DNA from 4 places in the Streptomyces sp. NPDC058274 genome. Region 3 is predicted to be linked to each of the others. Evidence: riboswitches for the same ligand, from Rfam matches in the RefSeq annotation. Region 3 holds a riboswitch; each other region holds the start of a gene.

Evidence for each region. Region 3 has a riboswitch for thiamine pyrophosphate ahead of thiC (phosphomethylpyrimidine synthase ThiC). Riboswitches for the same ligand answer to the same signal wherever they lie in the genome.
Region 1: linked by a shared signal. The riboswitch ahead of thiO (glycine oxidase ThiO) and the one ahead of thiC (phosphomethylpyrimidine synthase ThiC) in region 3 are both predicted to bind thiamine pyrophosphate.
Region 2: linked by a shared signal. The riboswitch ahead of ACFVYF_RS29655 (thiamine ABC transporter substrate binding subunit) and the one ahead of thiC (phosphomethylpyrimidine synthase ThiC) in region 3 are both predicted to bind thiamine pyrophosphate.
Region 4: linked by a shared signal. The riboswitch ahead of ACFVYF_RS08345 (purine-cytosine permease family protein) and the one ahead of thiC (phosphomethylpyrimidine synthase ThiC) in region 3 are both predicted to bind thiamine pyrophosphate.

What each region holds. Positions count from the first base shown of each region.
Region 1 is NZ_JBHVXW010000001.1:435,565-439,842, forward strand. It holds gene ACFVYF_RS01975 (Rv2175c family DNA-binding protein) at 1-293, opposite strand, end outside; gene ACFVYF_RS01980 (NAD(P)/FAD-dependent oxidoreductase) at 500-1,726, opposite strand; gene ACFVYF_RS01985 (hypothetical protein) at 1,772-2,131, opposite strand; TPP riboswitch at 2,184-2,297, shown strand; gene thiO (glycine oxidase ThiO) at 2,295-3,452, shown strand; gene thiS (sulfur carrier protein ThiS) at 3,449-3,649, shown strand; gene ACFVYF_RS02000 (thiazole synthase) at 3,653-4,278, shown strand, end outside.
Region 2 is NZ_JBHVXW010000019.1:45,142-49,419, reverse strand. It holds gene ACFVYF_RS29665 (phosphatidate cytidylyltransferase) at 1-979, shown strand, start outside; gene rlmN (23S rRNA (adenine(2503)-C(2))-methyltransferase RlmN) at 1,091-2,197, shown strand; TPP riboswitch at 2,279-2,384, shown strand; gene ACFVYF_RS29655 (thiamine ABC transporter substrate binding subunit) at 2,464-3,546, shown strand; gene ACFVYF_RS29650 (ABC transporter permease) at 3,663-4,278, shown strand, end outside.
Region 3 is NZ_JBHVXW010000002.1:215,215-219,492, reverse strand. It holds gene ACFVYF_RS05445 (SsgA family sporulation/cell division regulator) at 17-454, shown strand; gene ACFVYF_RS05440 (YibE/F family protein) at 692-2,293, opposite strand; TPP riboswitch at 2,365-2,521, shown strand; gene thiC (phosphomethylpyrimidine synthase ThiC) at 2,514-4,278, shown strand, end outside.
Region 4 is NZ_JBHVXW010000003.1:234,613-238,890, forward strand. It holds gene cobF (precorrin-6A synthase (deacetylating)) at 1-313, opposite strand, end outside; gene ACFVYF_RS08330 (DUF309 domain-containing protein) at 422-949, opposite strand; tRNA gene ACFVYF_RS08335 (tRNA-Pro) at 1,065-1,138, shown strand; gene lexA (transcriptional repressor LexA) at 1,256-1,930, opposite strand; TPP riboswitch at 2,173-2,267, shown strand; gene ACFVYF_RS08345 (purine-cytosine permease family protein) at 2,257-3,681, shown strand; gene thiD (bifunctional hydroxymethylpyrimidine kinase/phosphomethylpyrimidine kinase) at 3,678-4,278, shown strand, end outside.

The DNA.
Region 1 (4,278 bases), on a different contig from region 3:
AGGGTCGGGTCGGGGGTGAAGAGCCACTCGAGCATCTCTTCGTCGGAGAAGCCGTCGTCCCGCAGGAGCGTCAGGGTGCCGGTCAGGCCCTTGACGACCTTCTGCTCGGCCCCGTCGATGAATGCGGCGGGGACGTGCAGCGCGCGGTTCTCACCACGGCGTACGGCGATCAGCTGGCCTTCCCTGACCAGCTGCCGGACGCGGGTCACCTCGACGCCGAACTGTTCGGCGATGTCGGGGAGGGTGAGCCAGGCGGGGACGAGAGCATCGATCTTTGCGTCAATCTCGGTCACAGGACAAGCCTGCCATCCCGGACTGACAGTCGGAAGCCAGACCCCTCCGACCTGGGGTGACGGATAGTGCCTGTCCGGTGGATCGTGCGGTGGATCGCGGGGTCAGCCCTCTTTCCCGGCACCGCCGGGACGGAACCGCCGGACGGAACCACCGCAACCGGACCAACGGAACGGAACCGCAAGATCCGCCGGACGGCCCCAGGTGCCTAGGCCGCGGCGGCCTTCAGTGGCCGCGCCGGGTCCGCGAGGAGTTCCGGATCCATGGGGATCCCCGCCTCGATGACCTTGCGGCCCTGGGCCAGGTCCCGGGGGCGGCCGACCGCGAGAAGCGCGACGAGCCGGCCCTCCCGCAGCCAGCAGACCGTCCAGGCCGCCCCCGTCGGGTCGCCGCGCCACACCGTCGTGTCGGCGGGGGCGTGATGGCCGACGTACTGCACGAAGCGGCCGAACTGCTCGGACCAGAAGTACGGAACCGGGTCGTAGGCCGCCGGGGCCTCGCCGATGATGTTCGCCGCCACCGTGCGCGGCCCCTGCAGGGCGTTGTCCCAGTGGTGGACCAGAAGACGCCCCTCGTACCGCCCCGAGGGGAAGGAGGCACAGTCGCCGACCGCGAACACATCCGGCGCGGAAGTGCGCAGATGGGCGTCGGCCAGCACCTCGCGGTGGGCGCCGAGCGTGATCCCGGAGCCGGCCAGCCAGGCGGTCGCGGGGCGGGCGCCGATGCCCACGACGACCGCGCCAGCGGGCACCCGCGAACCGTCGTCCAGGATCACCGCGCCGGGCTCGACGCGCTCCACGCGCGCGTGGGTGCGCAGCGTGGCACCGCTGTCGGCGTACCAGGCGGCCATCGGCGCGGCCACCTCGGCGGGCAGCGCTCCGGCCAGCGGCCGGTCGGCGGCCTCGACGACGGTCACCGCGCAGCCGGCCTCACGCGCCGCCGTGGCGAACTCGGCCCCGATCCAGCCCGCTCCCACGACCACGATGTCGTGCTGCTGGGCGAGCACGGGACGCAGCCGCTCGGCGTCGTCGAGGGTGCGCAGCAGATGGACCCCCGGCACGCCCTCCGTGCCCGGCAGCCGGATCGGTTCGGCACCCGTCGCGAGGACGAGGACGTCGTACGGCACCGGACCGGAGTCGGTGTCCAGCTCGTGGTCCCCGGGGCGCACGGCGAGTGCCTCGCGGCCGAGCTGCAGTTCGATGCCCAGTCCCTCGAAGTCCACGTCGAAGGCGGACCCCTCCGACTTGCCGAGCAGCACGGCCTTGGACAGGGGCGGCCTGTCGTAGGGCTGGTGCGGCTCCGCGCCGATCAGGGTCACGCTGCCGGTGAAGCCCTGTTCCCGCAGGGCGACCGCGGTCTGCACCCCGGCCATGCCCGCGCCCACGACGACGACCCGTCGTGCGGTCCGCTCCTGCGCCTGCGTCTGCTCGCTCACCTGATCACCTTAGACACCTGACAAATTGTCAGTCAGGGGACGTGCTCAGTGACCTGTTCCACACTTCTCGTGGATCTGTTCCACCACGCTCGTCCCGCTGCCCGCCTGCGATTCCCATTGCCAGGTCTCCTCCAGGCGCACCCGGCCGTCGGCCAGTTCGACGACCGCGGACACGCAGTGCCCGGAGGAGGTCGTGCCGTCGTGCTTCAGCTGCACGTAACGGAAGTCGAGCCGGTCACCCTCCCGTCTACCCACGAGATGACCACGTACGACATCACCGCCCGCGTACTCGGCCCAGATCACTCCGTCCTTCTCGTGGTACGTGAACCGGGTGCGGGTGCCGACCTGACCCGGCGCCTGGTCGGCGACCGGGGCCAGGACGAGACCGTCGAGCGAACGGGCCATGCGCGGAGGCTCCTCTACTGAGGTTCGAGACGAAGGGCTAGGCTGGCCAACGTAAAGCACACGCGGGAGCCCGGACGCACCGGGCTGAGAGGGAGGCTGGGACGGCCTCCGACCGTACGAACCTGATCCGGGTCATGCCGGCGAAGGGAGGGGCTGGACGCCCATGTCGCGTACCTCAGACGTCCTGGTCATCGGGGGCGGAATCATCGGTCTGGTGACCGCCTGGCGGGCCGCTCAGCGCGGGTTCTCCACCGCGGTCGTGGACCCGGAACCGGGCGGCGGAGCGGCGCAGGTGGCCGCCGGGATGCTGGCCGCCGTGACCGAACTGCACTACGGCGAGCAGACCCTGCTGGGGCTCAACCTCGCCTCCGCGCGCCGCTATCCGGACTTCGTGGCCGAGCTGACCGCGGAGACCGGCCTGGACCTCGGCTACCGCCAGTGCGGCACGCTCGCCGTCGCGCTCGACGCCGACGACCGGGCCCATCTGCGCGAACTGCACGCCCTGCAGAGCCAGTCGGGCCTGGAGTCCGAGTGGCTGAGCGGCCGCGAGTGCCGCCGCCTGGAGCCGCTGCTGGCGCCCGGGGTGCGCGGCGGCCTGCGGGTGGACGGCGATCACCAGATCGACCCGCGCCGGCTGGCCAGGGCCCTGGTCACCGCATGCGAGCGCGCCGGGGTCGTCTTCCACCGGACCTGGGCCGAGCGGCTCTCCGTCGCCCGGGACCGGGCCACGGGCATCGGCACCGCGCACGGCACCGCACTCTCGGCGGGCCACGTCGTCCTCGCCGCGGGCAGCCTCAGCGGGCGGCTCGCCGGGGTCCCCGACGCCGTACTGCCGCCCGTGCGGCCGGTGAAGGGGCAGGTGCTGCGGCTGACCGTGCCGGGCCGGTACGCGCCCTTCCTGAGCCGGACCGTGCGGGCCGTCGTCCGCGGCAGCCATGTCTATCTGGTGCCGCGCGAGAACGGCGAGCTGGTCGTCGGCGCCACCAGCGAGGAGCTGGGCTGGGACATGACGGTGACCGCGGGCGGCGTGTACGAGCTGCTGCGCGACGCCCATGAGCTGGTCCCCGGGATCACCGAACTGCCGCTCACCGAGACCCGGGCGGGTCTGCGCCCCGGCTCGCCGGACAACGCGCCGCTGCTCGGCCCGACCGAGCTCGACGGCCTCCTGCTGGCCACCGGGCACTTCCGCAACGGCGTCCTGCTGACGCCCGTGACCGGCGACGCCATGGCCCACGTACTCGCCACCGGTGAACTCCCGGCCGAGGCACGCCCCTTCACCCCCAAGCGCTTCAGCACGGCCCTCACGGAGCAGCCCGCATGAACATCATCGTCAACGGCGAACAGCAGCGGATCGCCGCGGGCACCGCGCTCGACACGCTCGTCTCGACCCTGACCCCGGCCCCGTCCGGCGTCGCCGCCGCGCTCAACGAAACCGTCGTCCCACGCGCGCGGTGGTCGTCCACGTCCCTCTCCGAGGGTGACCGCGTCGAAGTCCTCACCGCCGTCCAAGGAGGCTGACCCATGGCCGACGATCCCTTCGTCCTCGGCGGTACGACCTTCTCGTCCCGGCTGATCATGGGCACCGGCGGCGCCCCCAGCCTCGACGTGCTGGAACGCTCGCTCGTCGCGTCCGGCACGGAGCTGACGACGGTCGCGATGCGGCGCGTGAACCCGGCGGCGCACGGCTCGGTCCTCTCCGTGCTCGACAGGCTCGGCATCCGGGTGCTGCCGAACACGGCGGGCTGTTTCACCGCGGGTGAGGCCGTGCTGACCGCTCGCCTGGCCCGCGAGGCCCTCGGCACCGACCTGGTCAAGCTGGAGGTCATCGCCGACGAGCGCACGCTGCTGCCCGATCCGATCGAGCTGCTGGACGCCGCCGAGACGCTCGTGGACGACGGCTTCACCGTGCTGCCGTACACGAACGACGACCCGGTCCTGGCACGGAAGCTGGAGGACGTCGGCTGCGCCGCCGTGATGCCGCTGGGCTCGCCCATCGGCTCCGGGCTCGGGATCCGCAATCCGCACAACTTCCAGCTGATCGTGGAGCACGCACGCGTGCCGGTCATTCTGGACGCCGGTGCCGGCACCGCGTCCGACGCCGCGCTCGCCATGGAACTGGGATGCGCCGGTGTGATGCTCGCCTCGGC
Region 2 (4,278 bases), on a different contig from region 3:
CGGCGGAGACCAGGACGACGACCGGGGGGCCGCTCGGCTGAGTGGCCCCTTGTTCCGCGACGACACACCGCAGACGGCGTCCTACGGGACGCCGTCGCACAACCAGCCGAGTCCGCAGGAGCCCATGCCCAGCGCCCACCAGCCAGCGCCCGCGCCGCAGAAGAAGAGTGCGGGCCGGGACCTGGGTGCGGCCATAGGGGTGGGCGTCGGGCTCGGTGCCGTGATCATCGCGTCGTTGTTCATCGTCAAGGCCGTGTTCGTCGGCGTGATCGCCGTCGCCGTGGTGGTGGGGCTGTGGGAGCTCACCTCACGGCTCGAGGAGCGCAAGGGCATCAAGGCGCCCCTCGTGCCGCTGGCGATCGGCGGCGCGGCGATGGTCGTCGCCGGTTACGTCCGGGGCGCCGAGGGCGCGTGGGTGGCGATGGCGCTCACCGCGCTGGCCGTCCTGGTCTGGCGGATGACCGAGCCGCCCGAGGGCTATCTCAAGGACGTCACCGCCGGGGTCTTCGCGGCCTTCTACGTGCCGTTCCTGGCGACGTTCGTGGCGATGATACTCACGGCCGACGACGGTCCGCGGCGCGTCCTGACGTTCCTGCTCCTGACGGTCGTCAGCGACACCGGCGCGTACGCCGTCGGCTGGCGCTTCGGCAAGCACAAGCTGGCGCCGCGCATCAGCCCCGGCAAGACCCGCGAGGGGCTCGTCGGAGCGGTCACCTTCGCGATGGCCGCGGGTGCGCTGTGCATGCAGTTCCTGATCGACGACGGCAGCTGGTGGCAGGGTCTGATCCTCGGGCTCGCGGTCGCCGCCAGTGCCACGCTCGGTGACCTCGGCGAGTCCATGATCAAGCGGGACCTCGGCATCAAGGACATGGGCACGCTGCTGCCGGGGCACGGCGGCATCATGGACCGGCTGGACTCGCTCCTGCCGACGGCACCGGTCGTGTGGCTGCTGTTGGTGATCTTCGTGGGCTCCGGCTGATCTGCACGCGTGACATCTCCGTACGTCGCTGACCTGCAGTTCTCGAGTGAGAGGCCCGCTGTCCACAGGGCGGCGGGCCTCTCTTCGTATGTCTGCGACACTGGAAGGGTTATGCCGAAGCCCGGAGAACTTACTTTCGTCGCCCCCCGCGGAGCCAAGAAGCCGCCGCGGCACCTTGCCGATCTCACGCCCGCCGAGCGTAAAGAGGCGGTTGCCGCGATCGGTGAGAAGCCGTTTCGCGCCAAGCAGCTCTCGCAGCACTACTTCGCGCGGTACGCGCACGACCCCGAGCAGTGGACGGACATCCCGGCCGCCTCGCGAGGGAAGCTCCAGGAAGCGCTGCTGCCCGAGCTGATGTCCGTCGTCCGGCACATCAGCTGTGACGACGACACCACCCGCAAGACCCTGTGGCGGCTCTTCGACGGCACGCTCGTCGAATCCGTGCTGATGCGCTACCCGGACCGGGTCACCATGTGCATCAGCTCGCAGGCCGGCTGCGGGATGAACTGCCCGTTCTGCGCCACCGGCCAGGCCGGGCTGGACCGGAATCTGTCCACCGGCGAGATCGTGCACCAGATCGTGGACGGCATGCGGGCCCTCAGGGACGGCGAGATTCCCGGTGGCCCCGCGCGGCTGAGCAACATCGTGTTCATGGGCATGGGCGAGCCGCTCGCCAACTACAAGCGGGTCGTGGGCTCGATCCGGGCGCTCACCGACCCCGAGCCCGATGGTCTGGGGCTCTCGCAGCGTGGCATCACCGTGTCGACCGTGGGCCTGGTGCCCGCGATCCACCGGTTCTCCGACGAGGGCTTCAAGTGCCGGCTCGCCATCTCCCTGCACGCGCCGGACGACGAGCTGCGCGACACCCTGGTCCCCGTGAACACGCGGTGGAAGGTGCGCGAGGTGCTGGACGCCGGCTGGGAGTACGCGGCCAAGTCGGGGCGCCGGCTGTCCATCGAGTACGCCCTGATCCGCGACATCAACGACCAGGCATGGCGTGGTGACCGGCTCGGACGGCTCCTCAAGGGCAAGCCCGTGCACGTGAACCTGATCCCGCTGAACCCGACGCCCGGCTCCAAGTGGACCGCCTCGCGGCCCGAGGACGAGAAGGCGTTCGTCGAGGCCATCGCGGCCCACGGCGTGCCGGTCACCGTCCGGGACACCCGCGGCCAGGAGATCGACGGCGCCTGCGGGCAGCTGGCGGCGGCGGAGCGCTAGGGCGCGGGACCGTAGCGTAAGGGAGCCACCGGCCGCGTTCCCGCACGGGAGCGGTAGTCTGGCTGGCGTACGTACATCTTCATATTCCGACAGGGGAGCGCCACAGCGCTGAGAGTGCGGCACAGGCCGCAGACCCTCTGAACCTTGCCCAGGTCATTCTGGGTAGGAAGTTCGGTCGTTACTCAAGCTGTTGCGCCCTGCCCGGGAACTATCAGAGGTTCCCGGGCAGGGCCGCGTCTCTTCCTGGTCATCCCAGGAGGAATTCAGTGAGCACCACCAAGAGGTTGACGGCGGCGGTCCTCGCCACCGGTCTCGGGCTCGTCACGCTCTCCGCGTGCGGCTCGTCCGACGACGAGGCCGGCTCCGGGTCCAAGACCGTGACCCTCGTCAGCCATGACTCCTTCGCCGCCTCGAAGAGCGTGCTCAAGGCGTTCGAGAAGGAGTCCGGGTACAAGGTCAGGGTCCTCAAGGACGGCGACGCCGGGCAGGCCGTCAACAAGGCCATCCTCACCAAGGACAACCCGCAGGGCGACGTCTTCTTCGGCGTCGACAACACCCTGCTGTCCCGCGCCCTGGACAACGGACTCTTCCAGCCGTACGCGGCCAAGGGCCTGTCCGCCGTCTCCGCGGACGTCCAGCTCGACAAGGCGAAGCACCGCGTCACGCCCATCGACTCCGGTGACATCTGCGTCAATTACGACAAGCAGTACTTCACCGACCACAAGCTGGCCCCGCCGCAGTCCTTCGACGACCTGGTCAAGCCCGCGTACAAGAACCTCCTCGTCACGGAGAACGCCTCGACGTCCTCCCCCGGCCTCGGCTTCCTGCTCGGCACCGCCGCGCGGTACGGGGACACCGGCTGGCAGGGCTACTGGAAGAAGCTCAAGGCCAACGGCGTGAAGGTCGTCGACGGCTGGGAGCAGGCCTACAACGACGAGTTCTCCGGTTCGGCCGGCGGCAAGAAGGCGAAGGCCGACCGCCCGCTGGTCGTCTCGTACGCCTCGTCGCCGCCCGCCGAGGTCATCTACGCCGATCCGCGGCCCAAGACCGCGCCGACCGGGGTCGCCGACGGCACCTGCTTCCGGCAGATCGAGTTCGCGGGCCTGCTGAGCAACGCGAAGAACGCGGCGGGCGGCAAGGCTCTCCTCGACTTCCTGATCACCAAGAAGTTCCAGGAGGACATGCCGCTGAACATGTTCGTGTACCCGGTGGTCGAGGGCGCCCGGGTGCCGGCCGAGTTCACCGAGTTCGGGCCGGCCGCCAAGAACCCCGAGACACTCACCCCCGGCACCATCGCCGACCACCGTGACCAGTGGGTCAAGTCGTGGACCTCACTCGTACTGAAGTAGCGACCCGGCCGCCCGGGAAGTCCCGGAAGCCCCCGAAGCGCGGGGAGCCCGGACAGCCCGGGGCGCCCCGCGCGCGCAGGGGACTCTCCCGCGGCGGCGCGGCGCGCCTCGGGCTGATGGCGCTGCCCGTCGCGTTCTTCGCGGTCTTCTTCGCGTACCCGGTGGCGGCGATCGTCGGCCGAGGGCTCAACGTCGACGGGGTCTGGCGGTTCGGGCGGATCGGCGAGGTGCTCGCGCAGTCCGGCATCCGGCACGTCCTGTGGTTCACCACCTGGCAGGCGTGCGCGTCGACCGCGCTGACGCTGCTGATCGCGCTCCCCGGCGCGTATGTCTTCGCGCGCTTCGAGTTCCGGGGCAAGCAGGTGCTGCGGGCGGTGGTCACCGTCCCCTTCGTGCTGCCGACCGTCGTCGTCGGCACCGCCTTCCTGGCGCTGGTCGGCCGGGGCGGGCTGCTCGACGAGCTGTGGGGCGTACGGCTGGACACCACCGTCTGGGCCATCCTCCTCGCGCACGTCTTCTTCAACTACGCGGTCGTGGTCCGGACGGTCGGCGGTCTCTGGGCGCAGCTCGACCCGCGTCAGGAGGAGGCCGCGCGGATGCTCGGTGCCTCCCGGTTCGCCGCCTGGCGCAAGGTGACCCTCCCGGCTCTCGGGCCCGCCCTCGCCGCCGCCGCCCTCATGGTCTTCCTCTTCACCTTCACCTCGTTCGGTGTGGTGCAGATCCTCGGCGGCC
Region 3 (4,278 bases):
AACCACGGGGTAGGCGATGCGCGAGTCGGTGCAGGCAGAGGTCATGATGAGCTTTCTCGTGTCGGAGGAGCTCTCCTTCCGCATTCCGGTGGAGCTGCGATATGAGACCAGTGATCCTTTTGCCGTGCGGCTGACTTTTCATCTGCCCGGTGATGCGCCGGTGACCTGGACATTCGGGCGGGAGTTGCTGATCGACGGCGTGGGCCGGGCCTGCGGCGACGGGGATGTGCGGATCGCGCCGGCGGACCCGGAGGCATTCGGCGAGGTGCTGATCCGGCTTCAGGTGGGCGGCGACCACGCGCTGTTCCGGTCCGGTACGGCACCGCTCGTGGCGTTCCTCGACCGCACGGACAAGCTGGTGCCGCTCGGGCAGGAGTGTTCCCTCGCCGACTTCGACACCCACCTAGACGAGGCGCTGGACCGCATCCTCGCGGAGGAGCAGAGCGCGGGCTGAGACGCGGCGCGCGCCTGAAGTGGCGTAACGCTTCCTCACCCTTGGGTCGGTGCAGTACCGCTCGCGTTCAGAGGGTCCTGTGCCGCTCTCACGACGGGGTCTGATCCGCTGCCGCTCCCACGACGGGGTCTGATCCGCTGCCGCTCCCACAGCGGGGTCTGATCCGCTACCGCTCCCACGACGGGTCTGATCCGCTCCCGTCCGGGCAGGCCCAAGAGTCCCGCGGGCCCGGAGGCTTCAGTGCTTGCGTCGGCGGCCCTTCCCGCTGCGGGCCGGTGTCCGGGCAGCCGCGGGCGCCGGAACCGCCGTGCCGCTCGGGCGGTCCGCGGAGACGACCAGGGCCGCCAGGGCCGTGGTCACGGGTACGGACGCCACCAGGCCGATCGAGCCGACCAGGGTGCGCACGATCTCCTCGGCGACCAGCTCGCTGTTGGCGACCGTGCCGACGCTGCTCTGCGCGATCGAGAAGAGCAGCAGCAGGGGGAGGGCCGCACCCGCGTACGCCAGGACGAGGGTGTTGACGACGGAGGCGATGTGGTCGCGGCCGATCCGGATGCCCGCCCGGTACAGCCCGCGCCACCCCATCGTCGGGTTGGCCTCGTGCAGCTCCCAGACCGCCGACGTCTGCGTCACCGTCACATCGTCGAGCACACCGAGCGAACCGATGATCACGCCCGCGAGGAGCAGACCGCTCATGTCGATGGACGGATACAGGCCATGGATCAGGCCGGTGTTGTCGTCCACATTGCCGGTCAGCGCGGCCCAGCCGATGAACGCGGAGCCCAGCAGGCCGATCAGCACCAGCGAGAGCAGCGTGCCGACCACCGCCACCGACGTACGGGCCGACAGTCCGTGGCACATGTAGAGGGCGATCAGCATGATGGCGCTGGCGCCGATCACCGCCACCACCAGGGGGTTCGAGCCCTGCAGGATCGCCGGCAGGATGAAGAACGTCAGGATCAGGAAGCTGACGGCGAGCGCGATCAGCGCCATGAGACCGCGCATCCGGCCCACCACCACGACGGCCAGCGCGAAGATCCCGGCGAGCACCGCCATGGGGATCTTGCGGTTCACGTCGGTGACCGAGTACTGCAGGTTCTTGGGCGCGGACGGCTCGTACGCGACCACGACCTTCTCGCCCTGGTGCAACTGGCGTGACTGGTCGGGCTGGACGATCTCCGTGAACGTACGGCCCTTGTCCTTGCCGGTGTCGATCCGGATCGTCGCCTTCTTGCAGTCGCCCGTCGCCTGCTGCTGCGCCGAGGAGCCCTCGGGCGTGGAGGTGTCACCGGTCGGGGTGTCCCCCGAGGCGTTCACGGACTTGCAGTCCACCTGGTCGACTCTGGTGACCGTGGCCTGCTGGCTCTGCCGGTCGAAACCGACGCCGGTGCGTTCGTGCGAGGGAGCGCCACCCGGCCAGAATACGGCCAGGCCGACGACGACCGCGGCCGCGAAGGGAATCAGGACGGCTGCGATGACCTTGCGCAGGTGCTTGGAGACCGGGGCGGCGGGGCCGTGGCTGTGCGAGTGGCCGTGTCCGTGACCGTTGCCGGGGCCGTGCGCGTCACCGGATCCGGATCCGGATCCGGATCCGGAACCTGAGCCGGAACTGGAGCCTGAGCCGTGCCCGCCGCCGTTCCCAGGGCCGTGGCCACCGTCCGGCCGGTGCCCGTGCCCCTGCCCGTGACCGTCGCCGGGACCACCGTGCCCATGTCCGTCGCCGGGACCACCGCGCCCGTGCCCCTGCCCGCCGCCGGGACCCCGTCCCTGCCCGTCGCCCGGACCCCGTCCACGCGGCGGCTCGGACGGTGGAAACGAGGGCTGCTGCGTCGTGGTCACCGACCGATCATCGCAAGAACGGCAGGGGCCCTCTGTTCACCGCGCCAGATATGACGCTAGCGTGGAGGCACCTTTGCACACGCGGGAGCTCGGAGCACCGGGCTGAGAGGGCGCTGACCTTCGTCTCAGCGATGTTTCACATGAAACATCGGCAGACGGAACTCGCTGCGTCGACCGCCGAACCTGTTACCGGGTAATGCCGGCGTAGGGAGTAGGTCTCATGACCATCAAGGACGTACGCACGCCTGCCTCCAGCCAGACGGACGGGGCGAGCGCTCCGGCCGGCGACGGTGGGGCACCCGCCCCCACCGAGAGCGGCGAGGCCGGGAAGTCCATCGGCTGGCACAAGGCATACGTCGAGGGCTCTCGCCCCGACCTGCGGGTGCCGGTCCGTCAGGTGCACCTCACCAACGGGCAGTCGGTCACGCTGTACGACACCTCGGGCCCGTACACCGATCCGACCGTCGACACCGACGTACGCAGGGGGCTGGCCCCGCTGCGCGAGAACTGGATCATCGCCCGCGGTGACACCGAGGAGTACGCGGGCCGTCCGGTGCGCCCCGAGGACGACGGAATCAAGCACACCTCACCGCGCGGGGGGCTCAGGAACCTCGACGCGGTCTTCCCGGGGCGGCCGCGGCAACCGCGCCGGGGGCGCCCCGGGGAGGCCGTCACGCAGCTCGCGTACGCCCGCCGCGGGGAGATCACGCCCGAGATGGAGTTCGTGGCCGTCCGGGAGAACGTCGACCCCGAGGTCGTACGCGAGGAGATCGCCGCCGGTCGCGCGGTGCTGCCCGTGAACGTCAACCACCCGGAGATCGAGCCGATGATCATCGGCAAGCGCTTCCTGGTGAAGGTCAACGCCAACATCGGCAACTCGGCGGTCACCTCTTCCATCGAGGAGGAGGTGGACAAGATGACGTGGGCGACCAAGTGGGGTGCCGACACGGTCATGGACCTGTCCACGGGCCGCAACATCCACACCACCCGTGAGTGGGTACTGCGCAACTCCCCCGTGCCCATCGGCACGGTGCCGCTGTACCAGGCGCTGGAGAAGGTCGACGGCCGCGCCGAGGAGCTGACCTGGGAGATCTACAAGGACACGGTCGTCGAGCAGGCCGAGCAGGGCGTGGATTACATGACGGTGCACGCGGGCGTGCGCCTGCCGTACGTGCCGCTCACCGCGAACCGCAAGACCGGCATCGTCTCGCGCGGCGGCTCGATCATGGCCGCGTGGTGCCTCGCGCACCACAAGGAGTCGTTCCTGTACGAGAACTTCGAGGAGCTCTGCGAGATCCTCGCCGCCTACGACGTCACGTACTCGCTCGGCGACGGGCTGCGGCCGGGGTCGATCGCGGACGCCAACGACGCCGCGCAGTTCGCGGAGTTGAGGACGCTCGGGGAACTCAACACGATCGCGAAGCGTTTCAACGTGCAGACCATGATCGAGGGCCCGGGCCATGTCCCGATGCACAAGATCAAGGAGAACATCGACCTTCAGCAGGAGATCTGCGAGGAGGCGCCGTTCTACACGCTCGGCCCACTGACGACGGATGTGGCGCCGGCGTACGACCACATCACCTCCGGCATCGGCGCCGCGATGATCGCCTGGTGGGGTACGGCCATGCTCTGCTACGTCACGCCCAAGGAGCACCTGGGCCTGCCCAACCGTGACGACGTCAAGACCGGAGTCATCACCTACAAGATCGCCGCACACGCGGCCGACCTCGCCAAGGGGCACCCCGGCGCTCAGGACTGGGACGACGCGCTGTCCGACGCCCGTTTCGAGTTCCGCTGGGAGGACCAGTTCAATCTGGCCCTCGACCCGGACACGGCACGGGAGTTCCACGACGAGACCCTCCCGGCCGAGCCCGCCAAGACGGCCCACTTCTGCTCGATGTGCGGGCCGAAGTTCTGCTCGATGAAGATCTCCCACGACATCCGCCGCGAACACGGCGGTTCCCAGGTGGAGATCGAGGAGGGCA
Region 4 (4,278 bases), on a different contig from region 3:
CCTCGCCCAACTCCTCGGCGATCAGCCGTTCGTAGAGGGCGGCGCGGGCGCTGCGCCAGTCACCGACGGCGGGGGAGTAGGCCGCGCCCCCGGCGGCCCGGTCGCGATCCGGGTCGCGCGCCTCGACCAGCCGGTACGCCCCCTCCGGCAGATGCGCGTCGAGGATGTCACGGCGCAGCTGGACGAGGTCGGACTTCACCTCGCCCTTGTCCAGGATGAAGAACACGTCCGTGCTCTTCAGCGCCTTGACCGCCTGCAGGGTCAGCTGGTCGGGATCGCCCGCCCCGATTCCGATGACATGAATCTTTCGCACGCCCCGAGTCTGCCCCACGCCACTGACAGCCGGTCTATCCGGGTTCGCTCCCGCGCAGTCGCGGTGCCCACGCCACGGCGTCGACCGCCGTACCGTCCCGCTCCGCGACTATCCGGGTTCGCTCCCGCGCAGTCGCGGTGCCCACGCCACGGCGTCGACCGCCGTACCGTCCCGCTCCGCGACCCCCGCCAACCTCCGCGCCCAGTCCGCCAGTTCCGCCAGATCCATCCCGTACGGACTGTCCTGTCCGGATTCGGCGGCCCACTGCTCGGTGGCGTCCGCCCCGCGTCGCAGCAGCCGGGCGCCGCCCGTCGTGTTCCCCCGGGCCGCATGGGTCAGCCCCACCGCGAGCTGGGCCAGCCCGCGCCACAGCGCGCGCTCGTCCGCCGGGCCCGACTTCCAGGCGTCTTCGAAGACCTCGTGCGCGTGGAACGGCTTGCCCGCCGCCAGCAGCGCCTGCGCCTCGACGACCGTCTCCGCGGGACTGCGTACGACCCCTTCGGGCTGCCGCTCCACCCCGTCCGTGCCGTACGGCAGGGGCCGGCCGAGACCGTCCCGGGGACGGGCATTGCGTGCCCGTCCCTCCGCGTCCCGGTCGCGTCGGCCGTCCGTCCCGGCCCTGGGAGTCCCGTTCATGTTCCGATTGTCCCGCGCCGGCCCCGGTGCCGCCCCCGCGCCCCCGGCGGACCGGCCCGTGGTGTGCGGTAAAGTGCTGTTCGCGCGATCACGCGGTTCACCGCGGCGAGCGCACCGGGACGTGGCGCAGCTTGGTAGCGCACTTGACTGGGGGTCAAGGGGTCGCAGGTTCAAATCCTGTCGTCCCGACGGTGCGAAGGGTCTTCGCGGGCGAGAGCCCGCGGGGGCCTTTTCTCGCTTGCACCGCTCCCGCGTGGCCGCCGTGTCCCCGTAGCCGCCGCCGGCGGGTCAGGCCCCCTGTCGCCGCTACAACTGGCGCATCAGGCCCACCACTCGGCCCAGGATCACCGCGTCCTCGCCGGGGATCGGCGCGTAGGCGGAGTTGCGCGGCATGAGCCACACCTGACCGTCCTGCCGGCGCAGCTGCTTGACCGTGGCCTCGTCCTCCAGGAGCGCGACGACGATGTCGCCGTGATCGGCGCTGTCCTGGCGGCGGACGGCCACCACGTCGCCGTCGCAGATGGCCGCCTCGATCATGCTGTCGCCGCTCACGGTCAGCGCGAAGAGATCGCCGTCGCCGACTATTTGGCGCGGCAGCAGGTAGACGTCCTCTATCGCCTCTTCGGCCAGGACGGGCGTGCCCGCGGAGATGCGGCCCACCAGTGGTACTGCGGCCGGCTCCGGCCCGCGCTCGGCGTCCAGACTCGGCGCCCAGCTGGGCCGTACCTGATACGCGCGGGGCCGGTGCGGATCGCGGTACAGGACGCCCTTGCGCTCCAGCACCGACAGCTGGTGGGAGACCGAGGAGGTGCTGGCCAGCTCGACCGCCTCGCCGATCTCGCGCATCGACGGCGGGTAGCCCTGCCGAGCCACCTCGGTCCTGATGAACTCGATGATGGCCTGCTGGCGGCCGGTCAGCTCGCCCTCCACCGACCCGGTCCCGGGCGGCCGGCCGCGGCGTGCCCGCGCGAGGTTCTCCACCTGCGCCCCCTCTGTTCAAGATCCCGTCAGGGCGTCACCATAGCCCGCCCTCCCGGACAAAGGGAACGTCGTCCGCGTATCACGGTATTCACACCGAGGCGTCCCTCCCGAGGCGCACTTCGGGACCGTGCGGCGCGGCCGTGACCCGCCGCACCGGCCCGGTCACCGTCCGCGGACCGTGCTCGGCCACTGTCCACCCCCACCACCTGGACGTACGCGCGCGCCGGGCTATCCTGGCCGGCGTACCGGACACGGGGTGCCCCGCACGAGGGCTGAGATCACACCCGTCGAACCTGAACCAGTTAGGACTGGCGGAGGGATGTCTCATGTCATGGCCGCATGCCCGCGGTGAGGTGGCCGTCGGGGCCCCACAGCGCGTCTTCGACGGGCGGATGCCCGCCGCTCCCGGTGATCTGCGGGTCGAGGCCCGTGGCATCGCACCCGTCCCCGAGGACGCGCGGTACGGCAGCCCGGCCCGGCTGTTCACCGTGTGGTTCGCCCCCAACCTGACCATGACGGGCGTGTTCACCGGCACCGTCGGCGTCGCGCTCGGCCTCGACTTCGCCACCGCCCTCACCGCCGTCGTCCTCGGCACCCTCCTGGGCGCGGTGCCGACCGCGTACCTCGGCACCTGGGGCAGTCAGACCGGTGCGGGGCAACTCCCGCTCGCCCGGCTGGCGTTCGGCCGGGCCGTCGCGGTGCCGGGCGCCCTGCAGTGGCTGTCCTCGATCGCCTGGGACGCGCTGATCGGCCTGTTCGGCGGGGACGCGCTGGCCCAGCTGTGCGGCTGGCCGTTCTGGCTGGGCGTCCTGGTCGTGATGGCCGCCCAAGGAGCTCTCGGTGTCCTCGGATACGAGGCGATCCACCGGCTCCAGACCGTGATGACCTTCGCCCTCGCCGCCGCCTTCGCCGCGCTGACCGCCAAGCTGCTCAACGGCAGCCACCCGACCGCCGTCGCCACGGTCCACGGCGCCGACCGGGCCGGCGCGTTCGTCCTGACCTGCACCATCGCGCTGAGCCTCGCGCTGTCCTGGGCCCCCTACGCCAGTGACTTCAGCCGGTACCTCCCGCGCACCGCGTCCCGGCCGCGGATGTTCTGGTGCACGCTGCTCGGGGTCAGCGTGTCCTTCGTGGCCGTCCAGGCGCTGGGCCTGTGGGGAGCGTCCGTCTTCACCGACCAGACCGCCGGGGGCGTCGACACCCTGCTCGGCGGCGGTGTCCTCGGTGCGTTCGGCCTGCTCGCCGTCGCGCTCGCGGCCCTGTCCAGCAACGCCATGAACGACTACAGCGGCTCGCTGGCCCTGCAGACCATGGGGGTGCGCCTGCCGCGCCCGGTCGCCGCCGCACTGGCCGCCGTCCTCGGCTTCCCGCTCGTCCTGTGGATGCACGCGGCCGACACCACCACCCGCTTCCAGAACGTGCTGCTGCTCGTCGGCTACTGGATCCCGGGATTCGTCGCGATCGTGGCTGTCGACTGGCTCGTCCGCGCCCGGGCCCGCGCCGGCGCCCCGGTCGACCTGGCCGCCGAGAGCGCCCGCCCGCAGCCATGGTGGCCCGCGCTCACGGCGTTCGTCGTCGCCTTCGCCGCCGCCGTCCCGTTCATGAGCACCAGCCTGTACGTGGGTCCGGTGGCCGACGCCCTGCACGGCGCCGACCTCGCCTACGGGGTGGCCTTCGTCGTGGCGCTCGCCGTGTACGCCCCGCTGCGCCTCGGCCTCGGCCGCGGTGCCTCGAAGGAGGCCCGGGTATGACCCAGCCCGCCCACTCGCCGGCCGCCGCGACCCCCTCGGTTCCGGCAGCCTCCGTCGCGCCGCCGCGCGTCCTGACCGTCGCCGGATCCGACTCCGGGGGCGGCGCCGGCATCCAGGCCGACCTGAAGACGATGCTCGCGCTGGGCGCGCACGGCATGAGCGTGCTGACCGCGGTCACCGCGCAGAACTCCCTCGGCGTCCAGGGGGCGTGGGAGCTGCCGGCCGAGGCGGTGCGGGCGCAGTACCGCAGCGTCGTGGACGACATCGGCGTACAGGCGGTGAAGACCGGCATGCTGGCCTCGCCCCTGCTGGTCGAGACCGTCGCCGAGCTGCTCGCGGACACCGCCGCACCCGTGGTCGTGGACCCGGTGAGCGTCTCCAAGCACGGTGACCGGCTGCTCGCCGACGACGCGCTGGACGCCGTACGAACCGTACTGCTGCGGGTCGCGACGGTGGCGACCCCGAATCTCGACGAGACGGCGCAGCTCACCGGCGTCTCGGTGACGAGTGAAGGCGACATGCGCCGGGCCGCGGAACGGCTCCTGAAGTTCGGGCCGCGGTGGGTGCTCGTGAAGGGCGGTCATCTGCCGGGCGAGG